DNA from 4 places in the Paenibacillus lentus genome. Region 3 is predicted to be linked to each of the others. Evidence: predicted binding sites of a transcription regulator. Region 3 holds the regulator's gene; each other region holds the start of a gene.

Region 1 (8,258 bases), 2.2 Mb from region 3:
AACATGCCAACAGAATTAGCCAATTTATGTCGGCAGCTACGATTGGCCCATGTCATGGACTATGTATCGCTTCAACAAAATGAAGAGATTCGAAGCATTGTGGAACAGATTCTAAGTGCGGAACTGGACGGACGCCGCCGTGCCAAGCTGGGAAAGCTCGTCCAGCAGGCAGGATTTCCGCATATTAAGACCTTTGAGGGGTATGCCTATGACCATATCACTTTTCCGAACGGCAGCAGTCCAGAGAAAATTCAGGGATTGGAATGGTTAGAGCGCAAGGAGAATTTACTCTTAATGGGTGCCGTAGGCACAGGCAAGACGCATATGGCAACGGCATTGGGTGTGGAGGCTTGTCGCCGTGGCAATGCGGTGCAGTTCTACCGAGCCTCCGATTTAGTTGCCATGCTTCAGGAGAAATTTACGACGGGAACACTTAACCGATTTCGAGATAAGTTGAGAAAAGTTGACTTGCTCATTCTTGATGAGGTTGGTTACGTCCCATTCAACCAAACCGGTTCTGAACTATTATTTAACGTGATAGCGGATTGCTATGAACAAAAGAGTGTGATCGTTACATCTAACTTAGAGTTTGGTCAATGGACATCGATATTCGGCGATACCAAACTCACGTCAGCACTCGTCGATCGTCTGGTGCACCATGCTCATATTCTTTCCTTCACAGGTGAGAGCTTCCGCTTCAAGCAAGCAATGGAACGAATTCCTATGTAACTTTGATGCTGGCAAGTGGGTTTAGCACTTTTGGCTGCAAAACTAAGCATTTTCTACTTGCAAAACACACTCATCCCCATAAGATACAAAGGTGAGAACATTGGCGTGTATAAGATCTTGTTTACTTTTGATGGTCAAATAGAAGATGATTTTTTTATAATTGATTAGTAATAAATTTCTTAATTACTCAACTTTCGCAGAGCGAAAATCGGCTTACTTGCTTGATGTGATTAGATAAACCCTGATTAGAATATGGATGTTGCAATAATAGAAAAACACCGCTTCATTTGGTAAAGTGAGAGTGTCGAATCAATCACTACCATACAGAAGAGGTGTCCTCTACATGATAGAGCAAAGCATATTACAAAATCAACTTCCAAATGAAATTAAACCCGCTTTTAAAGAGCTGAAAGTATTGCAACATTTAAGAACAGCTGGATTTAAAAAGAGATTTGGTTATACCTGTTCGTTTTTATTCCAGCTTGTCTTTGTCCTTTTGTTTCACCACAAAAACTGGTTCCGCCTGTTGGAAAGCGAGAAAGGTGATACGTTTCCTGGGAAGGATGCGATCTATCGATTCCTGAATCACAGCGGCTATGCATGGCGCAAATTTCTGTCATTGCTTAGTTCCTCCACTATCGATAAAATTCGCCCACTGACAGGTGAAGATCGCATGTCTGCATTTGTTGTTGACGACTCCATGTTTGAGCGCAATCGTAGCAAGAAGGTTGAACTGCTTTCTCGATTTAAAGATCATGCAACGGGTTCCTTTTATAAAGGATTTCGGATGCTTACGCTAGGCTGGTCGGATGGTCATACGTTTATTCCCGTTGACTTCTCCTTGCTAGCTTCGATGAAATCGCAAATAAATGGGATCATGCAAGGGATCGACAAGAGAACGTCTGGCTACAAGCGTCGGGTCGAAGCTTTGCTTCCTGCTCCTGAAATTATTCCATCGATGATTGATCGTGCGCTTTCCGCTGGTGTGCAGGCTTCATACGTGCTAATGGATAGTTGGTTCACACATGCTCCATTAATCCAAGCCATCGTTGATCGAGGCCTAGATGTGATCGGCATGGTCAAAGCGGATAAGAAGCGTTATCTTGTTGACGAACGCCGATTATCTTTGCAAGAACTTTATTATGAAGCCATCCCTGTTCAAGGAAAAAACAAGGGAATCTTACGCTCTATCCGTACCGAGTTGTCTCCAGGGATTCCAGTCATGATGGTTTTCGTGCGTCACCGCTCAAAAAAGAAAGAATGGCTTGCCATTCTATGCACCGACCTAACGATTTCGGAAGAAAAAATGATTCAGATATACGGCATTCGCTGGGATATCGAAGTCTTCTTTAAGTGTGCCAAATCCTTACTGCGCCTACAAAAAGAGTTTCAAGGACGCTCATATGATCTCCTTATCAGCCATACCACGATTGTTTTTTCACGGTATATTTTGCTAGCGTGGCAACACCGACAAAGTACCGACAACCGTACGCTTGGTGGCTTGTTTTATTTGCTATGTGATGAAGTAGGTCAGCTAGATTGGGCTGTAGCCTTAAAACAACTGATTGAATTAATCGAAGATATCTCCAAGAAAGCCAGTAAGAAGATCACAACACTCATTCAAACACAACTACAGCAATGGATCGCTGGCTTGCCCAGTTACATCAAGGCTTATTTGCCGATTTCAAGCTGCGAAAGTTGAGTTAATTACTTTAAACATCGCGTTACATAACCAAAACGCCCGTTACCACGGCTAAAGCGGTAACGGGCGTTTCTGCTTTATATAATTACTGTTCTTCTGTACACGGGAAGAACAACTTGGGTTCCTGTTCAGACTACAACCACAATCATTTTCTAAAACAACAAAAGCCCTACCTCTCTTTTGTCCTTGCGGCTCCGATGACCGCGCCAGTGTGAATCAGAAATACATTAAATCCTTATTTTGGGTCATTCATAGGAATTTTCTTACCTGGGTCAGGTATAGGAGGGCTATAATCTTGTGAGGAACTACATTCAAAACTTACTTTTGCAACTCGAAATTATATTTTACTATAGATTTTTATAGAAAGCAAGTGTTTCGTCAGTAAAAACCGCTTCAGCATATAGCAGAAGCGGTAAGTGGCATGCGTGGTTATTGCTGCACTCAGGAAGTGAAGCAGCAGGCTTCTATTGTTGTACTGAGGTAATCTCGCTGCACCGAGGTAGTGGCGCAGGCAGGCTTGTATTGCTGTACTGTGGCAAATTCGCTTCCTCAGGCAATGATACAGGCGTATGGATGTTGCTAGGAGCTTCGCTTCGTCCAAGCGATCAAACAGGCCTATCTCTCTCCCAGGGTTGCCGCGCCTAGCGACGGCAGCTGCCCATTGCCTAGTTGGCAAAGGTATAACTATCGTTCGTCTTATTCAGCATGTTTTTGAAGCCTGATGTTGCATAGAGTTTCTGCTCTTTGGAAATGAACAGTGCCTCTGTATCCGGGGTATCCTCGATAAACTTGAGTCCTTCCTCAATGCCGAGTACGAACAGCGTAGTGGAGAGGGCATCCGCATCCGTGGAATGCTTCGTGACGACCGTAACGCTGCTGATGCCGTTGTCTACCGGATAGCCGGTTTCGGGATCGAGAATGTGCTGATACAGCTTGCCATCCTCGATGAAGAAACGTTCATATATACCGGAGGTGACGACGGTCTTATCTTCCACCTGAAGCGTGCCGATGGAATTGCCTCGGTTCTTGTCGGGGTCTTGAATGCCGATATTCCACATTTTACCTCCCGGCTTCTGGCCCATCGCATAAATATTTCCGCCAAGATCGATGATGGCGCTGCTGAAGCCCTGCTCCTGTAAATAGTCGTAAATTGCATCCGCCGCATAGCCTTTACCGATCGAACCGAGGTCGATAGCCATGCCTTCCTTCTGCAAATAGATTTCCTGCGTGTCCTGATTCAGGTCAATCAGACGGTAGTCGTTAAGTGTCCTGGCCGCCTCAATCAGATTAGCATCGGGCACTTTGGCGTTCTCATGGCCGATATTCCACAGTGTAACCAAGTTGCCGATGGCGGGATTGAATTTCCCGTCAGTACGCTTAGCATAATCCAGAGCTTTGATGACAAGCTCGAAGGTTTCAGAGGATACTTTAACGGCGGATTTTCCGGAGTTTACATTAACCTGGTAGATCTCGCTGCTCTCCAGCGTACGGCTGATTTTGCTGTCGATGTCCTTCAATAGAGCTTCGATTTCGTTAAAATGCTCTCTAGTCGCTCGGTTATCGTATATTTTCACGTTGACAACGGTATCGAATATAAAGAATGTTTCTGCCATCGGCTTAATAGATTCATGATCATTTGCCGTTTTTTGATTCTTAGAGACGGAGTTGGTTGACGGGTTCGAATTTGTGCCACATCCAGCCAATAAGGTCATGGATAATAGTACGGTTAGCCCGAGGGTAATCAGTCTGTTGTGGTTCATGTGTGCCGCCTCATTTCATTTCTTTCTAAATTTATTGATTCAAATTTATTGTATCAAGAATAGCAATTTGTTAAAAGTAATATTTTTCACAAAGTAATGATTATTCCATTAAATTCCTTACAAAGTGAGGGTTTTGTGACAATCAGGAAAATGAGAGAAATCGCACAGGTTAGTCATTGAAGGTTTGAAAAACAGGGGTTATAATGAGTTCGTCTAGAATTTATATAATTAAAAAATAAGGGGTTTTCTCTATGAAACGTGGAGACGTCCTGCTGGTTAGCTTGATCGTCGTTATTGCTCTGGCATTTCTAATTCCAAGGTGGCTTTTTGCAGATTTAAGTGAAAAAAATCACAATAATACTCCGCTTGTCGCAAATATTAAAGTAGACGGTAAGCTGGTTCGATCCGTGGAACTCACGGAGGAGGAGCAAATTATTGAAATTGAAACCGAGGATGGTCTCAACATTTTGAAGGTGCATGACTATGGTATAGAGATGATTGAGGCGGACTGTCCCGATCAGTTATGTCTAACCTTCGGCTTTGTTAAGCGCGATGGGGGGGCGATTGTCTGCCTTCCGCATAAAATGATTGTTGAAATCGAAGGAGACCTGGGGGAAGGAGATGATATAGATGCCATTGTTAAATAAGCAAACTGCGCAGAGGTCGCTGGGCAGCGAATCGTCCACCCTCATATTGAAAAGAACGGTGATCGTGGCTATTTTCGCTGCGGTTGCAGTCGTGTTAAGTCTGATCGAATCGCTTATTCCCATTAACATGGGAGTTCCGGGGGCCAAGCTGGGACTGGCTAATATTATGGTACTGACCTGCCTTTATTTCCTGAAGGCAAGGGATGCCCTGATGATGGTATTGCTGAAGACTTTGCTTACTGCCTTTATATTTGGTACGTTCTCCAGTTTTTTATTTAGCATTATGGGCGCGCTGTTTAGCTTTGCGGCAATGTGGTTCCTGCTTCTGGTAGGACGCAAGAGACTGAGCATGATCGGCATAAGCATCGTGGGAGGGATTGCTCATAATATCGGGCAGCTTACGGCGGCATCACTATATTTCCTGACAACGAAAATATTTTATTACCTGCCGATGCTCCTCATTACAGGAGTGTTGACGGGGATTGCGGTTGGGATTGCGGTTCGCTATTTGATCCCAGCTCTGTCCAGGCTATCTTTGTTTGAATCGTTTTTGAATGATTAAGGGGGTGAGGAGATGGCTGCAGCGGAAGCGGAATATGCTTATGAATTGGAGCAGGTATCCTTTGCTTATGTGCCGGAAACCCCGATTTTGGATGAGGTGACATTCCGTATTGCTTCTGGAAGCTGGGTGTCGATCGTCGGCCCCAACGGTTGCGGAAAATCAACGCTTGCCAAGCTACTAGGCGGATTACTTGCTGTAAATAGCGGTTCGATTACTGTGGAGGGCCGCGAGCTGACGCGGGAATCGGTCTGGGATATTCGCCCGCGGATCGGTATGGTATTCCAAAATCCCGATAACCAATTTATCGGGGCCACGGTGGAAGAGGATATCGCCTTCGGGTTGGAGGGACGTTGTCTTGCTCGTGAGGAGATGAGGGAGCGGGTACAGCGATACGCCGAGAAGCTGGGAATCAGTCATCTGTTATCCAAGCATCCATCGGAGCTGTCAGGGGGACAGAAGCAGCGCGTAGCCCTCGCCTCTATTCTGGCGATGGAGCCTGGTATCGTTATTTTTGATGAAGCATCCTCCATGTTGGATGAGAAAGCACGCGGGGAGCTGCTGCAAATTTGGCAGGAGATGCGGAAGAGCGGGGATTACACGCTCATTTCGATTACGCATGATGCGGAAGAGATTATGGCCTCGGACCGGGCGATTGTGCTTCGGGGCGGGGCCATTGCGGCCGATAGAGCTCCTGCGGAGCTATTCGAAGATGAGGAGCTGCTGCAGGCGTGTCGTTTGATCGCGCCTTATCGGGTGAGGCTTCAGCAGGAGCTAAGGAAGCGGGGGATGGATGGAGAAGCTATTCTCCGAGGCCGGCATACAAGGAGGTGGTGACATTATGGCTATTACATTCGATGAGGTAAGCTACGCCTACGATGATCGAACCTTATGGCGAAGCGGGGCGCTGGAGGGCGTCAATCTTGATATTCCGCCTGGAACATTTACGGGTATTGCCGGTACGACAGGCTCTGGCAAATCGACGCTGCTGCAGCATTTCAATGGCATCCTGAGGCCGACAGAAGGCCGTGTGCGGATTTTGGACGTGGTGGTGAATGCCCGGGAAAAAGCGCCTAAAATGAGCGAGCTGCGCAGACGTGTGGGGCTTGTCTTTCAATTTCCCGAGCAGCAGTTATTCGAGGACACGGTGGAAAAAGACCTTTGTTTTGGCCCGCTTAATTTTGGAATGTCTCTGGCGGAAGCGAGGGAACGGGCAAGATGGGCGCTGGACCTGCTGGGTCTGGACGAGTCGCTTCTTTCGCGAAATCCCTTTCATCTAAGCGGCGGTCAAATGCGCAAAGTCGCCATAGCTTCAGTGCTGGCCATGGACCCCGAGGTGATTGCTTTGGATGAGCCCACGGCCACTCTTGATCCGCAGAGCCGGGCTGAGCTTGCCGCATTGCTATCCAAGCTGCACCGCGAGCAGGGCAAGACGGTAATCGTCGTGACGCACCGGATGGAAGAACTGCTGCCCTACGTCGATGGGTGGATTATTATGAAGAGCGGCCGGACGCTGTTCCAGGGCACGACTGATGCGCTTGTCCGCGAATCCGCCGTTCTGGAGCAGGAGGGGCTGGCTCTTCCGGAATGCATCACCCTTTGGAATCAGCTTGCCGCCCAGTACGGAATGGAGGGAGAGAAGCCGTGCTTGACGCCGGACTCATTAGCCGAGCGGCTGGAGCAGGCGTTCTTGGCTGCGGGTAGATCAAAAGACAGAGAGGAGAGATTGGCATGCGGGGAAAGCTTGTGATAGGCCGAAGCATCGATACCGGATCGTGGATTCACGGGCTTGACCCGCGGGCGAAGCTGACGGCGATGGTGTTGTATCTTATCGCGATCGTTGCCGTGGGCTCATGGCCTGCGCTTGGAGCTGCCGCGGTCTTTTCACTCGCTTATATGTCGTCAACGAAAATTCCGCTTAAGTATTACGTCAAGGCGGCTAAGCCACTCTGGGTGCTCATGGTGTTTATTTTTGCCGTGCAGTGCTTTACTGTGACCGAAGGAACTGCGCTCTGGCAGATCGGCTCATGGACTCTCTATTCTGGAGGAGTTAGCCTTGGGCTTATTTCGGCTTCGCGTATGGCAATGCTTGTCTCGTTTACCGCGATCCTTACGTTCACAACGACGCCTGGGCGGTTGAATCAAGGGATGGCCGGCGTGCTCAAGCCGTTCGAGGCGATCGGCATATCGGCACAGCGCTTGACATTGATGATGAGCATTGCGCTGCGGTTCATTCCGACGATCCTCGATGAGTCGCAGAAGATCGTGAAGGCACAGGCAGCCCGGGGCGCTGATTTGCGGGAGCTGCCATGGAAAGAGAAGGGGAAGATGCTAGTATCCTTGCTCGTTCCCGTTACGGTAGGTGCTTTTCGCCGGGCTGAGGAATTGGTTTTGTCAATGGAATCAAGAGGCTATCGAATCGGAGCACCCCGTTCAGAGTATCATAGGCTCGAATGGAAGAGTCGTGACACTTGGTTCGTTTTATCATTTGCTCTTTTGGCTGTGGCGGTGCTGCTGTACCGATTTTTCATATAGGGGGATATTGGTGCGGCAGCGAATGTTTAGAAAGTCTATGAGGAAGCCCAAGTGGGCTTCAGTAGCACCATAGAAGATTTATGAATCTCTTATGAAGTCTTGAAGCGCCTTATGAAGCACTCTATGAAGAACTGAAGCACCTTGTGAAGTATCTTATGAAGTATCTTATGAAGTATTCTATAGAGTTACCTAATAGAAGCATCTCACAGAATTACTAGAATAGAGATGGAAGAATTGCAAAGAAGTTAGTGAAATTAATCACAAAAATGAACTTACCTGCGGATAGAGAGAGGGAGTATTACTGTGGCACGTTATTTTAATGGAAA
Region 2 (8,258 bases), 190 kb from region 3:
CTAACATAAAACGATTTCTCATTTGGAAAAGCCCCCTATTTTGATCAAGCTCTCTATGAAGTTATCTACGAAGCTATCTATATTATAGACTCTGCCTTCCTCTTTAGTAAGGGAACAAATCTCTTGAAAAGGGGGAGGATTAGATGATGCAAGAGCAAGTAAAAGAGCTGCCCCAACTAGTAATAACTAATTGGAACAGCCCTGACTGTAAATTTATAAAATTATAAAACTTTGGCTACCGTCTGCTTTCTTCCTTCTTCAATCAGATCGTGTGCCCGCTGAACCTCCGCTTCCGTCGGCGAAGGCACGCCTTCCAATGGATAACTCCAGCCTAGCTCCTGCCACTTGTATATGCCCATCTGATGATAAGGAAGTATTTCAAACTTCTCTACAGCGTGTAGCTCCCCGATAAATCGTCCAAGATTTAGCAAATCTTGTTCATCATCGGTGAGCCCTGGAACAAGTACGTACCTGATCCACATATTACGTCTCTCATTAGATAGCCATCTAGCCATGTTCAGCATGCGCTCATTCGGTTTCCCGGTTAGCTTGATATGCTTCTCGTTGTCGATATGCTTCAAATCGAGCATGACCAAATCCGTGACATTCAAAAGGTCGATGATTTTAGGGCCATCATTATAACCGTTCGTATCAAGCGTCGTATGCAAATTCCAGCGCTTCTTCACCTCAAGGAACAATTCCGTAACGAACGGCGCTTGTAATGTAGCCTCCCCACCGGAGACAGTCAACCCGCCGCCTGACGAGCGGTAATAGTTAAGATACGGCTCGATTTCAGCCAGCACCTCTTCTAATGTCATTTCCTTCCCGTCCGTCAGGCTCCATGTATCTGGATTATGGCAATATTGACATTTCAGCAAGCAGCCCTGCATGAAGAGGACGAAGCGAATGCCCGGGCCATCAACCGTTCCGAATGTCTCCAATGAATGTATGCGACCTTTAAGCATGTTTCGTCACCCTTTCTAAAATGGCTGCATGTACTGCCTTTATACCCTATTTTGTTTACATCGATCCATGGAATGTGCGGTTAATAACATCCAGTTGCTGCTCACGTGTCAGCTTGATGAAGTTAACAGCATAACCGGATACGCGGATTGTCAGCTGCGGATAATTTTCCGGATGCTCCATCGCATCCATCAATTGCTCGCGATCGAACACGTTGACGTTCAAATGATGCGCATTGCTTCCAAAGTAACCATCCATCATAGACACCAGGTTATTCTTGCGGATTTCTGGGTCTTTCCCTAGCGCCTTAGGCACGATCGAGAAAGTATTGGAAATACCGTCAAGGCTGTGCTCATAAGGTAATTTAGCGACAGAACTCAAGGATGCAAGTGCCCCCTTCTTATCCCGTCCATGCATTGGGTTAGCACCTGGCGCGAACGGCTCACCCGCTTTACGACCATCTGGTGTAGTACCCGTCTTCTTACCGTACACTACATTGGAAGTGATCGTCAATACAGATTGCGTTGGCAGCGAGTTGCGATATGTTTTATGCTTGCGGATCATGCCCATGAAGCTTTCCACAAGCTCAACTGCGATTTGGTCCACTCGATCATCGTTGTTGCCGTAGCAAGGGAATTCGCCTTCGATTTCAAAATCTACAGCGATGCCGTTCTCATCGCGGATCGGTTTAACTTTAGCATACTTGATAGCGCTAAGTGAGTCAGCTGCTACGGATAGACCGGCGATGCCGCAAGCCATCGTACGAAGAATATCGCGGTCATGCAAGGCCATTTCAATGCGTTCGTAGCAGTATTTATCGTGCATGTAGTGAATAACGTTGAGTGTATTTACATACAGCTTAGCAAGCCATTCCATCATCGGCTTGAAACGTTTCATTACTTCATCATAATCGAGATATTCGGAAGTGATGGCCGGATATTCAGGAGCGACCTGCACTCCGGATTTCTCGTCCTTACCGCCGTTGATCGCGTACAGAAGCGCTTTGGCAAGGTTCGCACGAGCGCCGAAGAATTGCATTTGTTTCCCGATTTCCATCGCGGATACACAGCAGGCGATTCCGTAGTCGTCTCCATAAATCGGACGCATCAAATCGTCATTCTCATATTGGATTGAGCTTGTCTCGATGGATACTTTGGCGCAATATTTCTTGAACGCTTCCGGCAATTGCTCAGACCATAGCACGGTCAGGTTTGGCTCAGGCGCAGGACCCAGATTGTAAAGGGTGTGCAGGAACCGGAAGCTGTTCTTTGTTACCCGAGTAGTGCCTTGTACAGACATTCCGCCAATCGACTCCGTTACCCATGTAGGGTCACCACTAAACAGTTCGTTGTATTCCGGCGTGCGCAGGAATTTGACGATACGCAGCTTCATTACGAAATGGTCGACAAGCTCTTGCGCTTCCACCTCAGTAATCGTTCCTTCGGCAAGATCACGCTCAATGTAAGCATCAAGGAAAGATGATACGCGTCCAAGAGACATTGCCGCGCCATCCTGCTCCTTAATAGCAGCCAGGTAAGCAAAATAGAGCCATTGGAATGCTTCCTTCGCCGTTGTTGCTGGTCTGGAAATATCGAAGCCGTGCATTTCGCCTAGCTGCTTCAATTCACCGAGTGCGCGAATTTGCTCAGACAGCTCTTCACGCAGGCGGATAACATCCTCGTCGATCACATCGACTTCAAGACTTTTCAGCTCACTTTGTTTTTGCTTGATCAAGAAATCTACCCCGTATAGGGCAACACGGCGATAGTCGCCGATAATCCGACCGCGTCCATAAGCGTCTGGAAGACCTGTAATAATCCCAGCCTTACGGGCCGCTCTCATCTCGGAAGTGTATGCATCAAAAACGCCCTGGTTATGCGTCTTACGAATCGTTGTAAACATCTCAACAATGCTCTCTGGCAGATCAAATCCATAAGCCTTACATGCATTGAACACCATGTTAATACCGCCGAACGGACGGATCGTGCGTTGGAATGGCTCACTGCCTTGTACACCAACGATTTGCTCCTTTTCTTTATCCAAGTAGCCTGGAGCGTGAGATACAATCGTGGATGGCGTATTCACGTCAACATCAAGTACTCCGCCAGCTTCCCGTTCTTTCTTAGTTAGGTCGGATACGATATCCCATAGGGCAACCGTGTTATCTGTTGGTCCTACCAGGAAAGATTCATCTCCTAGATAAGGAGCAATGTTATTGTCGATAAAATCGCGAACATTAACTTCCTTCATCCATTTGCCTTTTTTAAAGCCTCTCCATGCGGACTGTACTTCTTTTACTTCTTTTTCAATCACCGACATCTTTATTCCCTCCATTTATATAATGTATGCGGGGTTGAAGGTTTATAAATCCCGCATCCTTGGATCCCTAAAATTTGTGATAATTTTCACAACTTTGACACTGATAAGCTATTAAATCTTTTATTCGAATCCACTTAACTCATCAACGTATAAAGGATCCTTATACTTGTAATGATAGTACAGATCGAATAAAAGGATTGTGACAAACATCACATTTCGAGTGATGTTTGTCACATTTTAATGAACAAGCGATTTTTTAGTTTTTAGAATTTTAATCTTTTTAATTTCTACTCTTCAAAGCGGCCATAGAACGCGTCACGGTATACTTCAGCAAGCTCGCTTACGAGTGGCAGCTTCGGATTCGCTGTCGTACATTGATCCTCAAATGCACGGTCTGCCAAGTAATCCACACGCGACTCGAAATCCTTCGCATCGAAGCCAAGTTCTTGGAAGCTTTCAGGAATGCCCAGCTTCTTGTTCAGCTCACGGATCGCTTTGATCAAGCTCTTCACGCCCTCTTCTGTCGTGCGTGCAGGCAATCCAAGAATACGGGCGATTTCCGCATAGCGCTCGTCAGCTACGAAGTTCGTATATTTTGGCCATGTCGCGAATTTCGTAGGTTTCTTCGCATTGTAGCGAATAACGTGCGGCATTAGGATCGCGTTAGTACGACCATGTGCGGTATGGTATTGACCGCCCCATTTATGCGCCAAGCTGTGGTTAATGCCCAGGAACGCATTGGCAAAGGCCATACCTGCCAGTGTCGAGGCATTATGCATTTTCTCGCGAGCCAGCTTGTCGCCAGTCAGCGCCGATTTCTCCAGGTATTGGAATACTAGTTGGATCGCTTTAATCGCCAGTCCATCCGTATAGTCGTTAGCCAAGACCGATACGTATGCCTCGATCGCATGCGTCAGAACGTCCATACCTGTGTCTGCTACTGCTACTTTAGGCAAGCTGTATACAAATTCAGGGTCTATGATCGCAACGTCTGGAGTCAGCTCGTAATCCGCCAAAGGATATTTCGTGTTGCCGTTGATTTTATCTGTAATTACTGTGAACGGAGTAACTTCCGAACCTGTACCCGAAGTGGTAGGAATCGCCACGAACTTCGCCTTTTGACCGAGACGTGGGTACTTGTAAGTCCGTTTGCGGATATCCATAAATTTCTGCTTCAAGTTATGGAATTCAGTATCCGGATATTCGTAGAATAGCCACATTCCTTTCGCAGCGTCCATTGGCGATCCGCCGCCGAGTGCGATAATGCAGTCTGGCTGGAATTTAGCCATCAATTCGGTACCACGTTCTACCGTCGTTGTCGATGGATCCGGCTCAACTTCCGAGAATACTTCGATCGCAACCGGAGTTTGGCGTTGACGCAAGTAGTGCTCCACTCTTTCTACGTATCCGAGTTGAACCATCATCGGGTCAGTTACAATCAGCACGCGGCTGATATCCGGCATTTTAGCAAGATATTGCGTCGAGTTTTTCTCGAAATAGATTTTGCTTGGCACTTTGAACCACTGCATATTCACGGTACGACGATTCACCCTTTTCACGTTGATCAAATTGACAGCTGTTACGTTCGACGAAGTCGAGTTGCGTCCGTAAGATCCGCAGCCCAGCGTAAGCGATGGCAGGTTCGTATTATAGATGTCACCGATACCGCCCTGCGAAGATGGCTGGTTCACCAGAATCCGGCAAGTTGGCATGCGATCCGAGAATTTTTGAATAATTTCTTCATTATTGGAATGGATGACCGACGAGTGTCCCATGCCTCCAAATTGAACGACTTCCAGTGCGCGGTCAATGCCTTGCTCAGCTGTTTTCACTTTGTAGCACGCCAGCACCGGACTCAATTTCTCTGCAGATAATGGGAATTTAGGTCCGACACCTTCAATTTCAGCAACGAGAATTTTCGTTCCGGCAGGTACATCGATACCGCATAGTTCAGCAATTTTGGTTGCAGACTGACCTACGATCGTAGGGTTCACTGCACATTTATCAGCAATGATCGCGCCAGCTGTTAATTTAGCAGCTTCCTCTTTGTTAACAAAGTAGCAGCCGTTCGCAATCATTTTCTTCTTCACTTGATCAAAGATCGGTTCTTCGATAATAACCGCTTGCTCGGAAGCACAGATCATACCATTATCAAATGTCTTAGATAGAATCAGGTCATTAACAGCTTGATCCAGGTCAGCACTCTTCTCAATGAAGCAAGGTACGTTACCAGGGCCTACGCCAAGTGCCGGCTTACCGCAGCTGTATGCCGCTTTAACCATTGCAGAACCGCCTGTCGCCAAAATGCATGCCACATCAGGGTGATTCATCAATGCATTCGTGCGATCCATGGAAGGATCTTCGATCCATTGGATACAGTCAGCTGGCGCGCCATGTTTCACCGCTGCTTCCAGCAAAATCTTCGCTGCTTCAGCACTACAACGCTGTGCGGAAGGATGGAATCCGAAAATAATCGGATTGCGAGTCTTAATGGCGATCATCGCTTTAAAGATTGTAGTGGATGTCGGATTCGTTACCGGAGTAATCCCCATAATAATTCCGACCGGCTCGGCGATTTTCTGGAAGCTGTCATAAGGATTATCCTCAATGACACCAACCGTCTTATCATACTTGATGCTGTTATGGATGTACTCAGTCGCGAACATGTTCTTAATAATTTTATCTTCATATACTCCGCGTCCAGTTTCCTCTACAGCCATTTTTGCCAAGTGCATGTGCTTGTCGAGACCCGCAAGAGCCATCGCTTGTACAATCTTATCGATTTGCTCTTGATCCATTCCCATGAAAGCATCAGTTGCCTTCTTCGCTTTGTCGATCAGTGATTGGATATAATCCTCTGGGCTAGGCTGCTGCTTCGTGGTCACATTATTCTTTACGGCCATTTCTCTCATCCTCCTAAGTTTCATCTGGATCAACCTGATTCGTGATTCATCTCTACATAAGATAGTATTGTGAATAATTTCACTTTCTGGTTCATCCATCGGAAGCTTTTGCTTCTCTTTTTGTTACATCGATCATAACATATAATTTTAAGTTTGTATAGTGAATAATTTCACAAACTTTAGAAAAAGTGAAAAACTTTCATAATTATCGATTTCTTTTCACAGATTCCATCCTTATTTACAATTAATTAAGGTAACGAGTCTTGAGCGTCCTTCTTACATCCTTCAACCACAAATCTGACGCTGAATTACGTTCATGCGATCGCCTATTGTGCAATGAATTTTGGTGTTAAGATAGTGAAAATAGTCACAATGTTAGAATTTAGACACTTTTAAGCCCTTGTAAGCCGCCCCAAAGCTTCTGGTTCGTTATATAATTAATTTAAATTAATTTAAAATTTTCAGAAAAATTTGGAGTATGAGGGGGATTATAAAATGACTGAGTTTGCAACAGCAACCCCGACCCGTGGGAATACCAACTGCTTTTCAGAGCAAAATTTCAATCGTCTTCTTGTAACTATGAAAGATAAGACGTATCCGGAAGGAACGCATTTGTTCTGGGAAGGAGACTTCTCCGATAAATTGTTCTTCGTAAAACGCGGGCGGATTAAACTAACCAAATCTACGGACGAAGGCAAAGAACTTATCCTTTATATGTATGGACGCGGTGACATGGTCGGCCAGGCTGATCCCTTCTTTAGTACGAAGCACAGCTTTACCGCCGAAGTTATTGAAGACAGTGAAATCGGCATTATTGAACAAAAAGATTTGGAAATTCTGATTTGCCAGCACTGTGATTTCGCCATTGATTTCATGAAATGGATGGGTATTCACCATCGGCTGACGCAAACTAAATTCCGGGACTTGATGATGTACGGAAAGCCGGGAGCGCTCTGCTCGACCCTGATTCGTCTAAGCAATACCTATGGCGAGAAGCACGGCGATAACATTCTCATCAACAAAAAGATTACACACACGGATCTCTCCAACATGATCGGCGCTACTCGCGAAAGCGTCAACCGGATGCTCAGTGATTTACGCAAGAAAAACGCGCTCGAGTACGTAAACGGTATGATCCTTATTAAAGATCTTGTTATGCTGCAGGACATTTGTCACTGTGAGCTATGCCCTAACGAAATATGCCGGATTTAATGGCAGGCAAATGGATAAAGCAACCTCATCTCGATCCGGAGGAGGTTGCTTTTTCGATTTGTGCGGCGTCATAAGTTCAGCAAATGTAGTTTAACGATCTGTTCGGCGATGGCGGTTTTAGCTGATACAATTAAATTCAGATTCTACGTGCTGTGCATCCTATACCTGCTGTTTATTTTTTTGCCCATCAGGCTCATTTCTCGCTTCTTCGCTCTCCTCCGCCAGTTCTTCCTGCTCCCGGTACTCCGTCGGTGTCACACCCGTATAGCGCTGAAATACTTTAGAAAAATAACGCCGATCACTGTAGCCCACTAGCGTCCCCACTTCGGTAACACTGCGGGAGGTTAGGCGCAGCATCTTCTTGGCAAGCTCCATGCGCTGCTTTCGTAAATACTCAACAAATGTCTCCCCGTAATGATGTTTAAACAAATGGCTGAAATAGCTTGAACTTATATTCAGATAATTCGCAATATCGTCGACCCCAATATCAGTACTCAAATTGCGTTCAATAAATTCACCGGCCGAGATCATCAGCAATTCGCTGGACTTCTTATTGATTTCAAGCTCTTTAATATGGTTTTCCAACTCTGCAATCACATTCAGCAGATCCTTCACATTATGACTGTGCTGCAAATGCTGCCACAGCATCCCCTCTTCATGGGAATTCATGAAGTCCAGCTCTCGCATCTCTCGCAGCAAATGAATAATGCCATATTGCAGAAATTTCTCAATCCCAAGCGCGGAATGCTCAGAAATATGCGGCAGATTAGCCCTTAGTCTCTCTAACCCTTGCTCGACTTTTGCTTTGTCGTACATTCTCAGGCCAGAGGTAATTTCCTCCACAAGCTGCCATTCCGATAT
Region 3 (8,258 bases):
CCTCTGTCATGCAATTTATGCCTTCGGGAATGAAAAGCCCGCCTGAAACAAAAAATGAACATAAGGCCTCATACTGATTTCATTTTCGTTAAAGGGTGGGTTGCGGATGATGTTTCAACATGTATTTGCGGAAATGAATGAAATGTTGGATGAAATTGCCCGTCATTATCCAATCGCTCAAGGTGTTCATAAACACGAACTCTCCAGGAAGTGGCATCTTCTGCAGCAAATGAGCGACTCCATGATTGAAGAATGGCTTAATTTTGAGGAGAAGATGGGGACGCTGCGCCAAAGCGGTATTCGTCTTGAGGAGAAATGCGAGCTGGATTATCCGGAAATGAACGACGATGCATTTGTGAAAGGTCAGGGGTATTATAAGTTGCTGATGTTTTCTCAATCTCTACTGCAGTTTCAAGCTGTTCTAGAGGAATATCCGGAAAGCTTGATCGGCCGCACTTATTTGGCGATGTGCCACCTTCATTTGGATCAAAGCGATGAGGCTGTGCATTATTTTGAAGAAGTCCTCAAGGCTGCGGCTAATAAACGGCTGCGCTCCATTATTTACAATGCGCTTGGCTGTATTGAGGTGAAACGGGGAGCCCGCAGCAAAGCGAGGGAGTATTTCACCCTGGCTTATCATAGCGACCCCACTTTGCCGGAGCCGTTAGCAAATTGGGAAGCTTGTCTGCACAGTACAGGAAAGCTTCAATATGGCACTCAGCTTATATCTTTGCTGTAGCCGACTTGCAGAAGCGATGCGCGATTCGTTATATTACGGCGCATCGCTTCTTTTGTATTTATCTGTATTAATTTTCAAAACGTCCATCTTCTGTTATGCTGTTAAGAGAAGTAAAGACTGGAACGAAAGGGACCATGGAACGAAAAATGAAATATGCTGTACTTGACTTTGAGACGACAGGCAATCAGTCCTCCGATGAGATCATTCAAGTTGGACTTGCAATTATAGATCATAATTTGACCGTATCCCAGGTATATCATTCATTTATCAAGCCGACGATACCGATCCCACCTTTCATTACGGGATTAACGGGAATTACTGAGGACGACGTCAAAGATGCACCGGACTTGGATGAAGTCATGATGGAAATGGTCCCGCTCCTCAACGATGTTGTGCTCGTGGGGCACAATGTGGCTTTCGATTTTAATTATCTGCAAAGCGCATTGGACAAGACGGGGTATCTTCCGTTTACGGGACGCATTCTGGACACGATGGATTTCTTGAAAATATTTTACCCATCGCTCAGTTCTTACCAGTTAGGGCTCGTTGCCGCCGAGTTTGGCGTTGAACATGAACGGCCCCATCAAGCCGATAGCGATGCGCTGGCGACGGCATATGTGTTTCTGAAATGTTTGGAGGAATTGGCCGGTTTGCCGCTTCTTACCGTACAGCGGTTAGCTGATTTGTTCGCAGGAGAAGACAGCGATTTGGGCTGGTTCTTTGATGCGGCATTGCAGGAAAGAGAGCTGCAGGGCGAACAGAGTACGGATGGATTTGCCTATTACCGTCAATATGCGCTGCAAGTCGAGGATTGGAAGGATATCGTTCCAGCCAGAGATCATATGGTTGACAACCCGCTCGAAAATATCAGCTTCGAACAGTTTATGGAGCAGGTGAGAGAACGGCTGCGCTTGAAGCTGCCTCAGTATGAGGAGCGTGAAGCGCAGAATATGATGCTTGAGGATGTGATGCAGGCCTTCGATGAGGAGAAGCACCTTCTTGTGGAAGCGGGTACGGGTACAGGGAAATCGCTGGGCTACTTACTTCCAGCCATCTATCATGGCGTAAAGCATAATGAGAAGGTCATGGTAAGCACGCATACGATTAACCTGCAGGAGCAGCTCCGGGAACGTGATGTCCCGTTGCTGACCGAGGCTGTGCCTTTTCCTTTTCGCGCAGCAGTGTTCAAGGGAAGAAATCATTATTTGTGTCTGCGTAAATTTGAACATAAAATAAGTAGGAAAGACTTTGCATCTCCCAAAGAAGAAATCATGATCGCGGCGCAAATGGTCGTGTGGCTTACACAAACCGAGACGGGGGATGATGAAGAGCTTAATTTAGGCAATCGCGGCGGAGATTTCTGGGACACCGTAGCGAGTGATTCGGATTCCTGCCTTGGCCGATCATGCCCGTGGTTTAGGAAATGCTATTACCATAGAGCTAAACATGAGGCCGGGGTTGCCGATGTTGTGATTACGAACCATTCGAAGCTGTTCACGGACATTCAGGCTGGGCATCAGCTTCTTCCGGGATATGAGCGGCTTGTCATCGATGAAGCGCATCATTTGGAGGATGTCGCAGGCAAGCATCTTGGCCTTCATATGAAATATTTCACAGTAGTCCATACATTGACCCGTTTGTTCAAGGATAGTAAAACCGGACAACTGCCTAATCTAAGAATCCTGCTTCAGAATACACCAAGTGAGAAGTCGGTGGACTGGTGCGGGATTATCGATGGCATTTATCCGGCGCTTATAGACGTGAAGGAGAGCTGGGATAAGCTCAGCGAGATGTTATTCTCGTTGATGCCCGAACGCAGTGACGCGGCTCCTGGCGATCCTGGACAGTTCGTTCTCCGTTTACACCCGCAGAAGAAGCCTAAGGATTGGGATACGCTTAGCGCGCTCGAAAATCATATTTATGTCCTGCTTGGCGAGGTAGTCCGTAAGGGTGAACGCATGATGAACGATATTCGCGAAGAGCAGGAGGATTATGGAGCAGACAGCTTGCTAACGGATATTAATGGTCTGTTCAAAGACCTGGCAACGGAGCGGGAAGCTATTCGTACGTTTATGAAGCTGGATGACGAGGAAACCGTGTATTGGATCGAAGGAAACGGGAACTACCGCAGTCGCTCTTTGCAGATATATGCGGTTCCAATCGATGTCAGTAAACAGCTCAAAAATTACTTCTTTGACAAAAAGAAGAGCGTGGTCATGACCTCGGCTACTTTGTCCGTGGATAAGTCGTTTCAGTATATGATTGATCAACTGGGACTGCAGGAGGCTGCCGATACCGATCGGCTGCTAACCTCGATGCTTCCTTCTCCGTTCAACTATAGGAACCAGGCTCTGCTGGTCATTCCTCGGGACTTTCCGAGTGTAAAGGGCAGTGTGGGGGACGAGCATTTCGTAAATATGCTGGTGCAGTCACTGGCAGATACGGCAGTAGCTACGCGCGGACGTATGCTGGTGCTCTTTACGTCTTACCGTATGCTGCGACAGGTTTATGAACCGCTGAAGGAGCATTTATCCTCCGAGGGTATTACCGTCATTGGCCAGGGCATGGATAGCGGCAGTCGCACGAAGCTGACTCGTAGATTTCAAGGCCAGGAAGCCTCTGTTTTGCTCGGTACGAGCAGCTTCTGGGAAGGTGTGGACATTCCTGGAGAGGCGCTGACAAGCCTGGCGATCGTTCGCTTGCCTTTTCAGCCGCCCAATCATCCGCTTGTAGAGGCGAAGAGCGAACGGCTGCAGAAGGAGAAGAAGAATCCGTTTATGAAGCTGTCCGTACCGCAGGCCGTCATACGTTTCAAGCAAGGATTTGGGCGCCTGGTTCGCTCTTCGCAGGATCGCGGCATAGTTGTAGTTTACGACACGCGCATCTTGGAATCTTACTATGGAAAGTATTTTTTATATTCACTGCCTGGGCCTAAAATGGAACATATGCCGACCGAGCAAATGGTTCCGAGAATTTCCGAATGGCTTGACGTTTGCGAAGTCCAGGAAGTAAAGGAGCAATAACCGTAATTCATATCGCGCCATTTTAAGGGGAGAAAAGCTATGAAATCAGAGAAAATTTCCGATGCGGTTGTACGCAGATTACCTGTTTATTTGCGTTTCCTCAATGAGCTGAGCCTGCGTGAAGTGCCGACGGTGTCCTCTCAGGAACTAGGTCAGAAACTTGATCTCAATCCTGCGCAAATTCGTAAAGACCTAGCTTATTTTGGGGATTTTGGTCGTAAAGGCATCGGATACGATGTATCATATCTCATTGAGAAAATAAGACAAATCCTAAATTTGGATCAGCAAATCAACGTAGCTCTTGTAGGAGCTGGTAATTTAGGTCAAGCATTGTCCAACTATAATGCATATTTAAAGGATAATATGAAAATCGTGGCGGTGTTCGATGCAGCACCGTCTAAAATCGGTAGCAAAATCAACAATATTACTGTACAGCCGATCGATGAACTCGTTGAAACAGTAAAGGCATTAGGTATTCGGATCGGAATTATTACCGTGCCCCATTTTGAAGCTCAGCGGGTTGCCGATCAACTTGTGGCTGCTGGCATCGGGGCGATTCTAAACTTTGCGCCAACGATATTGAAGGTTCCGCCAGAGGTAAGAATTCATGCGGCCGATTTCACGACGGATTTGCTCAGTCTAGCTTATTATTTGCATGATGGAAAGGAACTAACTTCTAATGAGTCGTAAAATGTTAATTGAGAACGGCACATTTGCCGTTTTGGAGCAGGATCAAACCGTTATCGACGGCTTTATGCTCGTTGAGGATGATCTTCTTACCTATATTGGTTCTGAGCGTCCGGATCACTGCGATGATGCCGAAGTGCTGGACGGCAGAGGACTGTTGTTTCTGTCAGGCTTAGTCAATACGCATGGTCATGCGGCTATGTCGCTGCTCCGCGGCTATGGGGACGACATGGTGCTGCAAAAATGGCTGCAGGAGAAAATGTGGCCGATGGAAGCAAAGTTTACAGGGAGCGATGTATACTGGGGGACGGCGCTGTCTGTACTGGAAATGATCAAAGGAGGCACAACGACCTTTCTGGATATGTATGACCATATGGATCAGGTTGCCCAGGTAACGGAGGAATCGGGTATTCGTGGCGTGCTTATGCGCGGGGCAATCGGTCTTTGTCCGCCGGAGGTCCAGAAGCAGAAGCTGGATGAAGCCGTGGCTTTTGCCCGGAACTGGCACGGAAAAGCCAACGGCCGGATAACGACGATGATTTCGCCGCATGCTCCTTATACTTGTCCGCCGGACTACATCGAGCAATTCGTGCAAGCCGCGCATGATCTCGATTTGCCGATGCATACCCATATGTCAGAGACTCAAGCCGAAGTAGAGCAAAATGTAGCCGATTACGGTGCGAGGCCGGTAGAGCACTTGCTTAAGCTGGGAATGTTCTCTCGCCCGACCTTGCTTGCGCATGGCGTGCATTTGACGGATGAGGAAATTGAAGTGCTTGCCGCTCATAAAGTCGCTATTTCCCATAACCCGGGAAGTAACTTGAAGTTGGCGAGCGGTGTGGCTCGAGTTCCTGAGCTGCTGAAAGCAGGAGTTACTGTGTCCTTGGGAACTGACGGCGCAGCGAGCAATAATAATTTGGATATGTTCGAGGAAATTCGGCTTGCCGCTTTGATCCATAAAGGGGTATCGGGCGATCCAACGGCTGTGCCGGCATTGGAAGCTTTGCGAATGGGCACGGAATACGGCGCGCAATCGGTGTTCCTGAACAATACGGGCAAGCTTGCTGCGGGAATGAAGGCGGATTTCATCGCTCTTAATACAGAGCAGGCGCATTTTGTGCCTAGAACCGATTATGTGTCTCATGTCGTATACTCAGCAGGCCCGAAAGATGTTGAGCATGTATGGGTTGATGGGAAACAAATCGTGAAGCACGGCGTTTGTCTCACATTGGATGAAGAGCGGATTCGCCACGAAGCTCAAGCGGCATTTGAGGGCTTGTTGTCCAGATAATCAGATAGCATTGAGATAGATTTAAGTTTGGTATTAGAGAGGAAGAGAAGGTTGAAGAAGAGAACCCAATGGATCCTGCTCTCTATTCTCATTCTGCTGCTGGTACTCTTCGGCCTTCATCGTTTTTATGTATATATACAGCAGGATATTTGGATTGAGGAGAAGTCGGCGATTCAGTCGGCTAAGCAGCAAACGAGTATTATTTCGGTCGATAAGACGTGGAAATCGGTTTGGGATGAGGTTTGCTGGGTCATTAAAGGGAAGAATGAGAACGGTGAAGAGCTGATGGTTTGGCTTCCGGAGAGCGGAGAAGCCCATGAAGAGCTTCTGGCCAATGGAAAGTCGGAGCAGCAAATCCGGAATATCATCAACCAATCGCTACCCGGGATCAGAATTGTCAGACTCATGCCCGGGATCTATGAGGATGAGTATGTATGGCAGTTGTTTTACAAGGAAGAAGAGCATCATTATTATCAATTCTTCCGGTTCAGCGACGGCTCGGCTTTGCCTGATAAATTCACGCTACCCAATCGATGATCAATGGTAGAGTTTAAGGTTATAAGACACACAGCACTGTGCATCAATAAATATAACAGTTAACAGTAGAAATACCCTCGCTCCATAGAGCCAGGGTATTTTTTATTTTCTAAAAATTTTAAATATATTCATACTTTGGCTTCGATATACGATGTACTAGTATGTTATACTTTTATTTGTAAGTTTTGATAGATCAGAGTATATCAATATTCGCAAGTATTTATATATACTATATAGAAGGAGGCCGCGAATGAAATTACGAATTAGACAAATTGTCGCCATCGCAGCATTCTCTGCTGTATTGTTGTTTGGAGGATGGTTTGGCTACAGCCAATGGGCGATCGAGGCTCCGTTACACAAGCTGGTACAGCAATATGAAGGCGTAAATCATGTTAAATTGAATATTACCCCCAAAGAGGTGGGGGTGAAACTTGATCTTGAAGCTGGTACGGATATAGGCGGGCTTGTTCGCTATATTGAGAAGGATGGCCAACAGCTTTTAGGCAAGCGTTCATTAAAGCTGGAAGTAAAAGATCATTCTTCAGCGGCTTTGGATCAAATTTGGAGTGAAGCACTGTTTTCTGTTGCTCAAGCTATGGAGAGCAGACAATATACGGAAATACAGAGCACGTTGACGCAATTGGAGCAGAAGTATGATACGCTGCGGACAACCGCCGTTATGGACAACGATAACGTCTATCTGACGCTAACCGATGGAGCGGCGAGCAAATACGTTATTTTGCCCCGGATTCCGCAGAAATTGGGGGTGTGGCCCAATGCGTAAATGGATGTGGGAAGTTATTGTCGGATTTGTTCCTGTGCTATTGGTTTTTATGGCATTTATTGGCTTGAATGTAGTTCCGCTTATTATTGCCACGCTCATGGCAGGTGCGGTATTTGCCGCGCTAAAAATGCGTGGAGGCATCACGATTGGTGCGGCTCAGGAGCGGAAGCGGAAAAAAGCAGGTCCTGCCAAGCTGACCTTTGAAGAAATTGGAGGCCAGGACAGCGCGAAACAAGAGTTACAGGAAGCGCTGGACTTCATGGTTCGCCATGAAGAAATTAAGCAATTTGGAATTAGACCGATCAAAGGAATTCTGCTCACCGGCCCTCCGGGAACAGGAAAAACGCTGATGGCAAAGGCAGCGGCGCATTATACGAACTCAGTCTTTGTTGCCGCTTCGGGCAGTGAATTTGTAGAAATGTACGTCGGGGTCGGTGCGGGAAGGATACGTGAATTGTTTAAAGAGGCGCGAACCCGAGCCGCGAAAGAGAACAAGGAGAATGCAATTATTTTTATCGATGAAATCGATGTGATTGGCGGCAAAAGAGAAGGCGGTCAGCAGCGCGAATATGATCAAACGCTGAATCAATTGTTGACAGAGATGGATGGTATCTATTCGGCAGAAGCGCCGCGTATTTTGCTTATGGCGGCGACAAACCGCAAGGAAATGCTGGATGCAGCGCTGTTGCGCCCAGGTCGATTCGACCGCCATATCCAGGTCGATTTACCCGATAAGAAAGGCCGTTTGCATATATTGGAGCTGCACGCGAAGAATAAACCGCTGCAAGAGGGTGTTAGTCTGGAGAAGCTCGCCGAGGAGTCCTTTGGATTTTCGGGCGCACAGCTGGAAAGCGTCATGAACGAGGCAGCGATCTATGCGATGAGAGAAGACAAGAAGGAAATTGAGCAACGCCATCTATCCATGGCGATCGATAAGGTAATGCTCGGCGAACGGACAGACCGGGAATCAACGGAGGAAGAGAAGCGCCGTGTGGCGATTCATGAGCTAGGCCATGCGATAGCAGCCGAAGCAGTGGCACCGGGCAGCGTCAATCAGGTTGCGCTTAGCCCGCGCGGAAGGGCGCTTGGCTATGTCCGCCATAATCCGCAGGAAGATAAATATTTATATACAAAAGCTTATTTAGAAGGCCAAATTATTATCGCCTTGGCCGGGGCGGCCGCCGAGGAGATCTATTA
Region 4 (8,258 bases), 1.9 Mb from region 3:
GGATGTATAGCTTATTTGGCGCATTTAGTTCACCTTTTATCTTGCTGGGTGACAATTATATTTTTCAGATGAGCTTGCTCTTTGGCATCTTTATATTTATGACGCTGACCGCGCTTATCTCCGATTTCTCCTCTGTGCTGCTTGATATGCGGGATCGGAACATTCTGGGCACGAAGCCGATAGAGCGGAAAACGATTTCGATGGCGAAGACCGTTCACGTCTTCATCTACATGGTATTTCTGACGGGAGCCATCGGCATAATTCCGTTTGTAGTCGGTTTGCTGAAGCATGGCGTATTGTTTTCTTTGTTATTTTTGCTCACATTGATTTTAATGGATTTACTGGTCGTGGTGCTTACGGCGTTGTTGTACTTGGCCGTACTGCGGTTCTTTGATGGCGAGAAGCTGAAGGACATGATCAATTATGTACAGATCGGCTTTACGATTGTGATTACGATCGGCTATCAGCTGCTGATCCGACTGTTTGACGTCGTAAACCTCGATGTGATGTTCCAGCCGAAATGGTGGCAAGTCTTCGTTGTCCCGGTCTGGTTTGGGGCACCGTTCGAGGTGCTGCTGAAAGGCAGCCGCGACCCGTTATTTATCGGCTTTACGCTACTGGCTCTGTTAGTCCCCATTCTCGCGATACTCCTCTATATTAAATTGATGCCATCGCTGGAGGGAAATCTCCAGAAGCTGGCTGATCCTGGGGAGCGGAGCGACAAGAAGGGCAGAGACTGGAAGCGATTCATCTCAGGGCTGCTGCCCGTTGGTCCGCAGGAGAAGGCCTTTTTCCGCTTTGCCTGGACGATGATCGGCAATGAGCGTGAGTTTAAGCTGAAGGTATACCCATCTCTCGGATTCTCGCTCATCTTTCCGTTTATATTTATTTTTACGCAGTTACAACAAAGCGGCGTTCAAGGGTTGTCTGGAACGAAGCTGCATTTGTTTATTTATTTCTGTGCTTTATTCGTTCCAACAATTATTATGATGCTGCGCTATTCGGGAAAGCATAAGGCGGCCTGGATTTATCATACGGCTCCGATTGCTGAAGGGGCGGCCATCCATCGGGGAACGATTGTGGCGGGGCTGACCCGTCTCGTGCTCCCGCTTTATATGCTAGAGAGCCTTATTTTTACGTTACTATTTGGTGTGGATATTATTCTGGATCTGGTGGTGTTCGGCTTCGCTATCCTGCTGTATTCTGTCATTTCATTCGCTTATTTCTCCAAAGCGCTGCCTTTCTCTCAGCCCTTTGAGGCGGCCCAGCAAAGCGAGGGGATGCGGATGATCCCGCTCATGCTGTTGCTAGGCGTGTTAGGCGGGGTGCATTGGGCAGCTACCTTCGTTACCTATGGCGTATATATTTATTTGGCTATTTTGCTTATAAGTAACGGGATAACCTGGAAATATGTGTTTTCTACATCCGCAGTTAAATCGAAATAGGAGGCTTGTACGCGAATGACATCTGAAGCTAGAGCAGCAAGGTGCGAGGGGCCGAGAATCCGCCGTGAGAAGGTGACCGTTGCTCATATGATCTTGGTTTACTGTCGGGGGATGCATCCGGAAGCAGAGAAGCGCAACACTATAAGCGGCATTAGAAATACGTGTCCTCAGTTATGCGAAGATTGCTATACTTTGTACGAATATAGTCAAAAGCGATTGACCTATTGCCGCTTTGGCGAAGATAAGACGACCTGCGCAAACTGCCCGATTCACTGCTATGCTCCGCAGGAACGTGAGAAAATCAAGCAGGTAATGCGCTATGCCGGAGCGCGAATGCTATTAAGGCACCCTTGGCTCGCTTTTCGCCATATGTTTGACGGCAGACAGCGCAGCAGTAGTTAGCTATTATTTGTAAATACCCATAAAACAGCCACCCCATTGTGCAGCAGTGCTGCCTGGGGTGGCTGTTGGTTTGTACACGATCCTTGCATCATTGCTGCTTAATCTTAGGAAGAGGCATGAACAAAATAGAAAATGGCAGATTGCTTCCTGCGGACGGCGTCGTCCAAATTTCTACGATTTCCTCAGAGTCGCCTGTGCGATGCAGCACGCTGGTCTGTCCGGAAACATTGTCTTTGCCCGTATGGGAGAAGCTGACGAGATTTCCATTGACCAGAGCAGCTCCCATATAAAGACCCCCGCGTGGGTTGAATGTAATGAGGGTACGTGGAGCGACGCGCAGCTTGAGTTTGTAGATCACTCCGTAGTTCCCTGCGTTGACGCTGGATATTTCAAGCGGCGTATCGACTCCGATTTGGAACGGATCGGCAGCGTTGTCCGTCAGGGACAAACGGTAATTTTTATTACCGCCGATCGTGTTGTAATGCTCAAATATCCGCGTGGAGTCTGTGAATGTTCCGCGCATGACCGATTGAATCGGATCGAGAACAGGAAGAGTGTCGACGACCTCTAATGGATCTTGGCCGTCTTTTACGAAGACGCTTGTATATTCGATCGGTGAATCGCTATACAGGTCGCCTAAGAAGGAGATTGTCTCCTCCGGCTTCATCGCGATTTTATGCATATCCTCGAAAATGATTTTACTTTCGCCAGGCTCCAGGCTAATCGTTTTCTTCTTGCTGTCGTTCTGGTAATTCTCGAAGTAACGCGCTACGGACTTTGTACCGGTAATTTCAGCATAGACGTCCGGGCCAGCCATGCCTGTGGTGATGATTTCAAGATTGGCCGGAATCTCATTGATATTTTTGGCAATAATATAGACTTTGCCTTTCTCATTGGTCTTGTTGACGTGGTGAGTCATGAAGCGGGTAAGACCAGTGATCGTGTCTCTATACAGCACGCCTTCGGTTGACACAGGCTCAGGGCCGTTATCTTTGAACAGCGTATACGGCTCTGTTGAATACGTGTAGGGTAGCCTTTCGTATCCCAAAGCCTCACCGCCGTTAATCATAAAGTTGCTGCCGACCGGAGTAAATAGCCTGGAGAACTCATCATACGTATACAGAGTCTCCGTCGTGATGTTGATTGTATGCTCCACCTTCGCGGAGGCACCGTCCTGGTCGGTGACGATCAGTTGGATCGTTACCGGCCCCGGCGTGAAGAATGCCGGATAGTTGTTCATCCACTGACGATCGACGATCTCTCCATCTTCGTCATAGCTTAGGTCGGTAATCGTGATCGGCTCGCCCATTTTGTATTCCGCCTTGTCCGTCTTGAACTCGGCCACAGGAGGAATATTTGGATTGACGACGACAATTGTCTGGATATACGGATCGCTCCACTCTCCATTGGCATCCTGGACGGCGTAGGAGACCGTATAGATTCCTGCGGCTTCGAAGATGTCCTGGCGGCCTTCCCACTTCTCATCGACGATTTGTACGCCTCTCGGAGAAGAGGATTTCGTTTGGTAGATCACAGTCGTCTCGCCGGCGATGATTTTGTTGTTCAGTACAGTGAAGGAGGCGACTGGTTTGGTGGACAACTGCATAATGACCTTCTTGTCTTCCACTTTATACGAAATGTTGAGGGCTTGTGTGATGGAAGTGAGCGGCACCATGAATACGTTATTATCCTGGTAGCTGGCGCCCTTCATCGTCATGGTCTCCCCGTTGACTTTGTAAGTCTTGCTATCGGTCAAAAAGCGCAGCTCATCTTCGCCGTATTTGATGATCGTTTCTTTTGTGCTTGAGTCATAGGCTATTTCATAGCCAACACGATCTACCAAGGAGCGGATGCTGACATAGGATACGCCGTCCTTTACCGTCATGGGCTGAGTGGAGGTGTAGACCTGGCCATCGTGCTCCATGCGTGTACTGTTCATATGAAGGATTAGCTGACCTCCTCCAATTGAAGGGGCAGCCGCATTATCGCCATCTTCACCAGATGGATCGGTTGTGTCTGTATTTTCCGCAGGTTCCTCTGGCGTCAGGGGAACGTCCGGAGCTTGCGAATCCGTTGCCGTTGTGTCTGTGTCACCGGGTACTGTTGGAATTGCCGGGGGTTCGGTTGTGGTTTCCTTTGTGTCCACAGATCCGGCAGCTACCGTATTCGTGGATGTATGTACCTGGTGATCTTGCAGGCTCTCCTCATGGACGACTGAACCGGAAACAGGCGATTGCGCCAGGACGGCAGGTACAGCCAGTACGGTCTGCGAAACGAGGAGTGCGGTAACTAGGGAAATGCTTTTCAATTTCATCTTGATAAAATGACTCCTTCTATAAAAATATTTGAGCTATGAGTACGTAGCGGTTTCCAGCTTCCTGTACCTCATGTTTAGACGCTACATAGAGAGGAAAAGTTACGGTCACTAGTAAAAGATACTAGCTGACATCTTCTTATTAAGATAGTCAGCGGAAGCAACAGCGACTCATTCACAATATCTCCACAAATGCAAGTGCCGTGAAAAACATTGATTCGATGCGGTTTTTCAGGATTGTTAACAATACTGACACAGGATTATGTGATTCTTGTCACAAAACGATTACTTTTTACACGTTTGTTTTCATAAATCCGTGATAGAATTCACAATAGTTAAACAAAAGATGAAAGAAGGGTGTATTTATGGATCCGGTAATGCTTGCACGTATCCAATTCGCGGCAACAACAATATTTCACTTCTTCTTTGTGCCGCTCTCCATAGGTCTGGTGTTACTCATCGCGATCATGGAAACAATGTATGTAAGGAAGGGGAAAGAAATTTATAAGCGCATGGCCAAGTTTTGGGGTAAATTATTCCTCATTAACTTTGCTGTGGGGGTCGTAACCGGTATTTTGCAGGAATTTCAGTTCGGCATGAACTGGTCGGACTACTCGCGCTTTGTAGGCGACGTCTTCGGTGCACCGCTTGCGGTTGAAGCGTTATTCGCCTTTTTCATGGAATCGACATTTATTGGGTTGTGGATTTTCGGATGGGATCGACTGTCCAAAAGAGTACATTTGCTCAGCATTTGGCTCGTTTCCATCGGTACGATTGCTTCAGCCTTTTGGATATTGGCGGCAAACTCGTTTATGCAGCGTCCTGTCGGATTTGAGATCAATAACGGCCGGGCGGAAATGAATGACTTTTTCGCATTGATCAGCAATGGTCAGCTATGGGTAGAATTCCCGCACACGGTGCTTGGCGCATTTGCCACAGGGGCGTTCATGATTACTGGTATTAGTGCTTACAAACTGATGAAGCGCCAGGATGTGGATTTCTTCAAAAAATCCTTCACTATTGCCATTGTCGTCGGCTTAGTCGCCTCGTTAGGTACGGCTCTGTATGGGCATCAGCAGGCGCAGTATTTGGTGGAAACCCAGCCGATGAAGATGGCTGCCGCCGAAGGCTTATGGGGCAAGAGCGGCGACCCGGCGCCTTGGACGGTGTATGCGCATATCGATCCGAAGACTGGAGAGAACTCGTTTGAGATTAAAATCCCTTATTTGCTCAGTTTCTTGTCCTATAGCGAGTTCTCTGGTGAAGTTAAAGGGATGAATGAGCTACAGGCTGAATATGAGCAGACCTACGGTCCTGGAGATTATATTCCACCGGTTCGAACGACTTTCTGGAGCTTCCGGATTATGGTTGCTGCTGGATCTTTGATGATTGTATTAGGAATGTATGGTGCGTATTTGGCTTGGCGCAAAAAGCTGGAACGTCCGAATAAGTGGTATTACCGCATGATGATGTGGGCGATTTCCTTGCCGTTCATTGCGAATACGGCTGGCTGGATTATGACAGAAATCGGTCGGCAGCCTTGGACCGTATTTGGTTACATGCGGACAGAGGACAGTATATCGCCAAGCGTGACCGCTGGACAAATTCTCTTCTCGCTCATTGCGTTTACGGCAATTTATGCGGTACTAGCCGCAGTGATGGTTTATTTATTCGTTAAAGTGATTAAGAAAGGCCCTTATGCCGAGAATACAAGTGATGATGAGCAATCGGCAGATCCATATGGTAAGGAGGGATACCATGCTATCTCTTAATGAGCTCTGGTTTATCCTCGTTGCAATTTTATTCATCGGCTTCTTCTTCCTTGAGGGATTTGACTTCGGGGTAGGGATGAGCACTCGCTTTCTAGCTAAAAACGATATGGAGAGAAGGGTGTTAATCAATTCGATCGGCCCCTTCTGGGATGCTAACGAAGTGTGGCTGTTAACAGCAGGCGGTGCAATGTTCGCGGCCTTCCCGAACTGGTATGCGACGATGTTCAGCGGTTATTATACCCCGCTTGTCGTGCTGCTGCTTGCTTTGATCGGACGCGGGGTTGCGTTTGAGTTCCGGGGCAAAGTGGAAAATACGCGCTGGAAAAGTACCTGGGATCTTGCCATTTTCCTGGGCAGCCTGCTGCCTCCGTTTCTGCTGGGCGTAGTCTTTTCCGGTATGCTCAAAGGGCTGCCGATTGACGGCGACATGGAAATGAAGGCAGGGCTGTTCGATATGGTCAACCTGTACACGCTTGTTGGCGGGATTACCGTCGTCGTGCTATGCCTCGTTCACGGTCTGCTATTTACGTCCTTGCGGACGACGGGCAGCCTGCGTGACCGAGCTCGCAAGCTGGCGCATAAGCTGTTGATTCCACTAGCCGCATTGTTTGTCGTATTCGGAGTAATGACGTTCTTCCAGACGGATGCGTTTGAAGTTCGTGCTCTGCCGCTGACGTTGATCGCGGTGGTTGGCCTTGGTGCATTCCTGCTTGCCGGCTGGTTCATTGTCAAACAGAGAGACGGCTGGGCATTTGGAATGACGGGTACCTTGATTGCACTTTCCATTGCTTCCGTGTTCATTAGTTTGTTCCCGCGTGTCATGGTTAGCTCAATCAGTGAAGCGTACTCGCTTACGATTCACAACGCAGCGTCTGGTCCATATTCATTAAAGATCATGACGATCGCTGCTTTGACTCTATTGCCATTTGTACTTGGTTACCAAATTTGGAGTTACTTTGTCTTCCATAAACGCATTAACGAGAAGGAGCATTTAGAGTACTAATGGGACGCGATTTAATGAAGTATAAGGGAATAAAGCCGGTTCTTGCCGGAATTGGCGTTCTGACCCTCATTCAGAGCATCGCTATCATATTGCAGGCCAAATGGCTGGCGGAGGTTATCTCCGCCCTGTTTGCCGGCGCTAAGCTGCAGGAGCAATTCGGCGGGGCCGTTTTGTTCCTGCTTGCTTTTATCGTCAGGCAAATATCTGCGCTGCTCCAGCAGAGGATCGCCTATCGGTTCGCAGAACAGACAGGCAAAGAGCTGCGCAAACAGGTGATGGAAAAGCTGTTTGAGCTTGGCCCCCGCTTTGCAAAAAGAGAGGGGACCGGCAACTTGGTTACGCTTGTATTGGATGGTGTAACGAAGTTCCGCAACTATTTGGAGCTGTTCCTGCCCCGTATGCTAGCAACCGGGCTAACGCCGATGCTCATTCTATTGTATGTATTTACGCTAGACATTACGGCAGCCGTCATTTTAATTCTCACGCTGCCGATTTTGATCATTTTTTTGATACTAGTTGGTCTCGCCGCACGTAAGCAAATGGATCGCCAATGGAAATCCTACCGCACGTTGTCCAATCATTTTGTAGATTCCCTGCGCGGACTGGAAACCTTGAAATTTCTCGGGCACAGCCGGAGTCATAGCGAATCAATCGAAAGGGTAAGCGACTCCTACCGATCAGCGACAATGCGGACGCTTCGTGTCGCATTTCTGTCTTCATTTTCCCTTGATTTCTTCACGATGCTGTCGGTCGCTTCGGTAGCGGTTAGTCTGGGACTGCGTTTGATTGATGGAAATATGACGCTTCTGACGGGGCTGACGATTCTCATTTTGGCACCGGAGTACTTTCTTCCTGTTCGGATGGTGGGAGCCGATTATCATGCGACCCTAGACGGCAAGGAAGCCGGCGAAGCGATGAATGCAATTATTGCGGAAGGGGAGGCGGAGAGGGCTGCAATGGCCAGCCTGCCTGAAGGGATAGCATTGGATTGGCGTCCCGATAGTGTCATGAAGCTGTCTTCGCTGACGGTGCAGTATGAGGAGGAAGGCCAGCCCTCGCTGGATCAAGTCGGGCTTGAGCTCAGCGGTTTTGGCAAAATCGGTATTATCGGGGAGAGTGGCGCAGGGAAGTCCACGCTGATCGATGTGCTTGGAGGATTTCTGCGCCCGACGGAGGGCGAGATCGAGCTGGGGCGCGCAAGGCTCGGCGATTTGACCAGCCCGGAATGGAGAAGGCAGATTACTTATATTCCGCAAAATCCATATATTTTTAGCGGATCGCTTGCGGATAACATTGCGTTCTATTCGCCGGACGCTTCCCGT

Evidence for each region. The regulator Rex, encoded in region 3, represses fermentation and respiration genes when NADH is low (regulators of the CRP and FNR family bind a similar motif). The targets are predictions, from matches to a motif close to TTGTGAAATATTTCACAA.
Region 1: a site for Rex is predicted at 4,266-4,283, ahead of EIM92_RS00905 (FAD:protein FMN transferase). Genes of this name have one in related genera too.
Region 2: a site for Rex is predicted at 6,344-6,361, ahead of adhE (bifunctional acetaldehyde-CoA/alcohol dehydrogenase). Genes of this name have one in related genera too.
Region 4: a site for Rex is predicted at 4,424-4,441, ahead of EIM92_RS05925 (cytochrome ubiquinol oxidase subunit I). Genes of this name have one in related genera too.

The regions. Positions count from the first base shown of each region.
Region 1 covers NZ_CP034248.1:164,290-172,547, reverse strand. Annotated here, with positions in the region: gene istA (IS21 family transposase) at 1-2, shown strand, start outside; gene istB (IS21-like element helper ATPase IstB) at 4-729, shown strand; gene EIM92_RS00915 (IS4 family transposase) at 1,073-2,431, shown strand; gene EIM92_RS00905 (FAD:protein FMN transferase) at 3,097-4,191, opposite strand; gene EIM92_RS00900 (NusG domain II-containing protein) at 4,443-4,838, shown strand; gene EIM92_RS00895 (Gx transporter family protein) at 4,822-5,400, shown strand; gene EIM92_RS00890 (ATP-binding cassette domain-containing protein) at 5,413-6,234, shown strand; gene EIM92_RS00885 (energy-coupling factor transporter ATPase) at 6,239-7,147, shown strand; gene EIM92_RS00880 (energy-coupling factor transporter transmembrane component T family protein) at 7,129-7,932, shown strand; gene EIM92_RS00875 (peptidase U32 family protein) at 8,236-8,258, shown strand, end outside.
Region 2 covers NZ_CP034248.1:3,013,410-3,021,667, reverse strand. Annotated here, with positions in the region: gene EIM92_RS13450 (extracellular solute-binding protein) at 1-22, opposite strand, end outside; gene pflA (pyruvate formate-lyase-activating protein) at 222-965, opposite strand; gene pflB (formate C-acetyltransferase) at 1,021-3,282, opposite strand; gene adhE (bifunctional acetaldehyde-CoA/alcohol dehydrogenase) at 3,570-6,185, opposite strand; gene EIM92_RS13430 (Crp/Fnr family transcriptional regulator) at 6,681-7,397, shown strand; gene EIM92_RS13425 (response regulator) at 7,557-8,258, opposite strand, start outside.
Region 3 covers NZ_CP034248.1:3,207,372-3,215,629, forward strand. Annotated here, with positions in the region: gene EIM92_RS14430 (tetratricopeptide repeat protein) at 107-739, shown strand; gene dinG (ATP-dependent DNA helicase DinG) at 886-3,762, shown strand; gene EIM92_RS14440 (redox-sensing transcriptional repressor Rex) at 3,802-4,452, shown strand; gene EIM92_RS14445 (amidohydrolase) at 4,442-5,740, shown strand; gene EIM92_RS14450 (cell wall elongation regulator TseB-like domain-containing protein) at 5,792-6,277, shown strand; gene EIM92_RS14455 (hypothetical protein) at 6,528-7,061, shown strand; gene EIM92_RS14460 (AAA family ATPase) at 7,054-8,258, shown strand, end outside.
Region 4 covers NZ_CP034248.1:1,302,221-1,310,478, forward strand. Annotated here, with positions in the region: gene EIM92_RS05910 (hypothetical protein) at 1-1,445, shown strand, start outside; gene EIM92_RS05915 (nitrous oxide-stimulated promoter family protein) at 1,461-1,847, shown strand; gene EIM92_RS05920 (copper amine oxidase N-terminal domain-containing protein) at 1,936-4,161, opposite strand; gene EIM92_RS05925 (cytochrome ubiquinol oxidase subunit I) at 4,527-5,933, shown strand; gene cydB (cytochrome d ubiquinol oxidase subunit II) at 5,920-6,936, shown strand; gene cydD (thiol reductant ABC exporter subunit CydD) at 6,936-8,258, shown strand, end outside.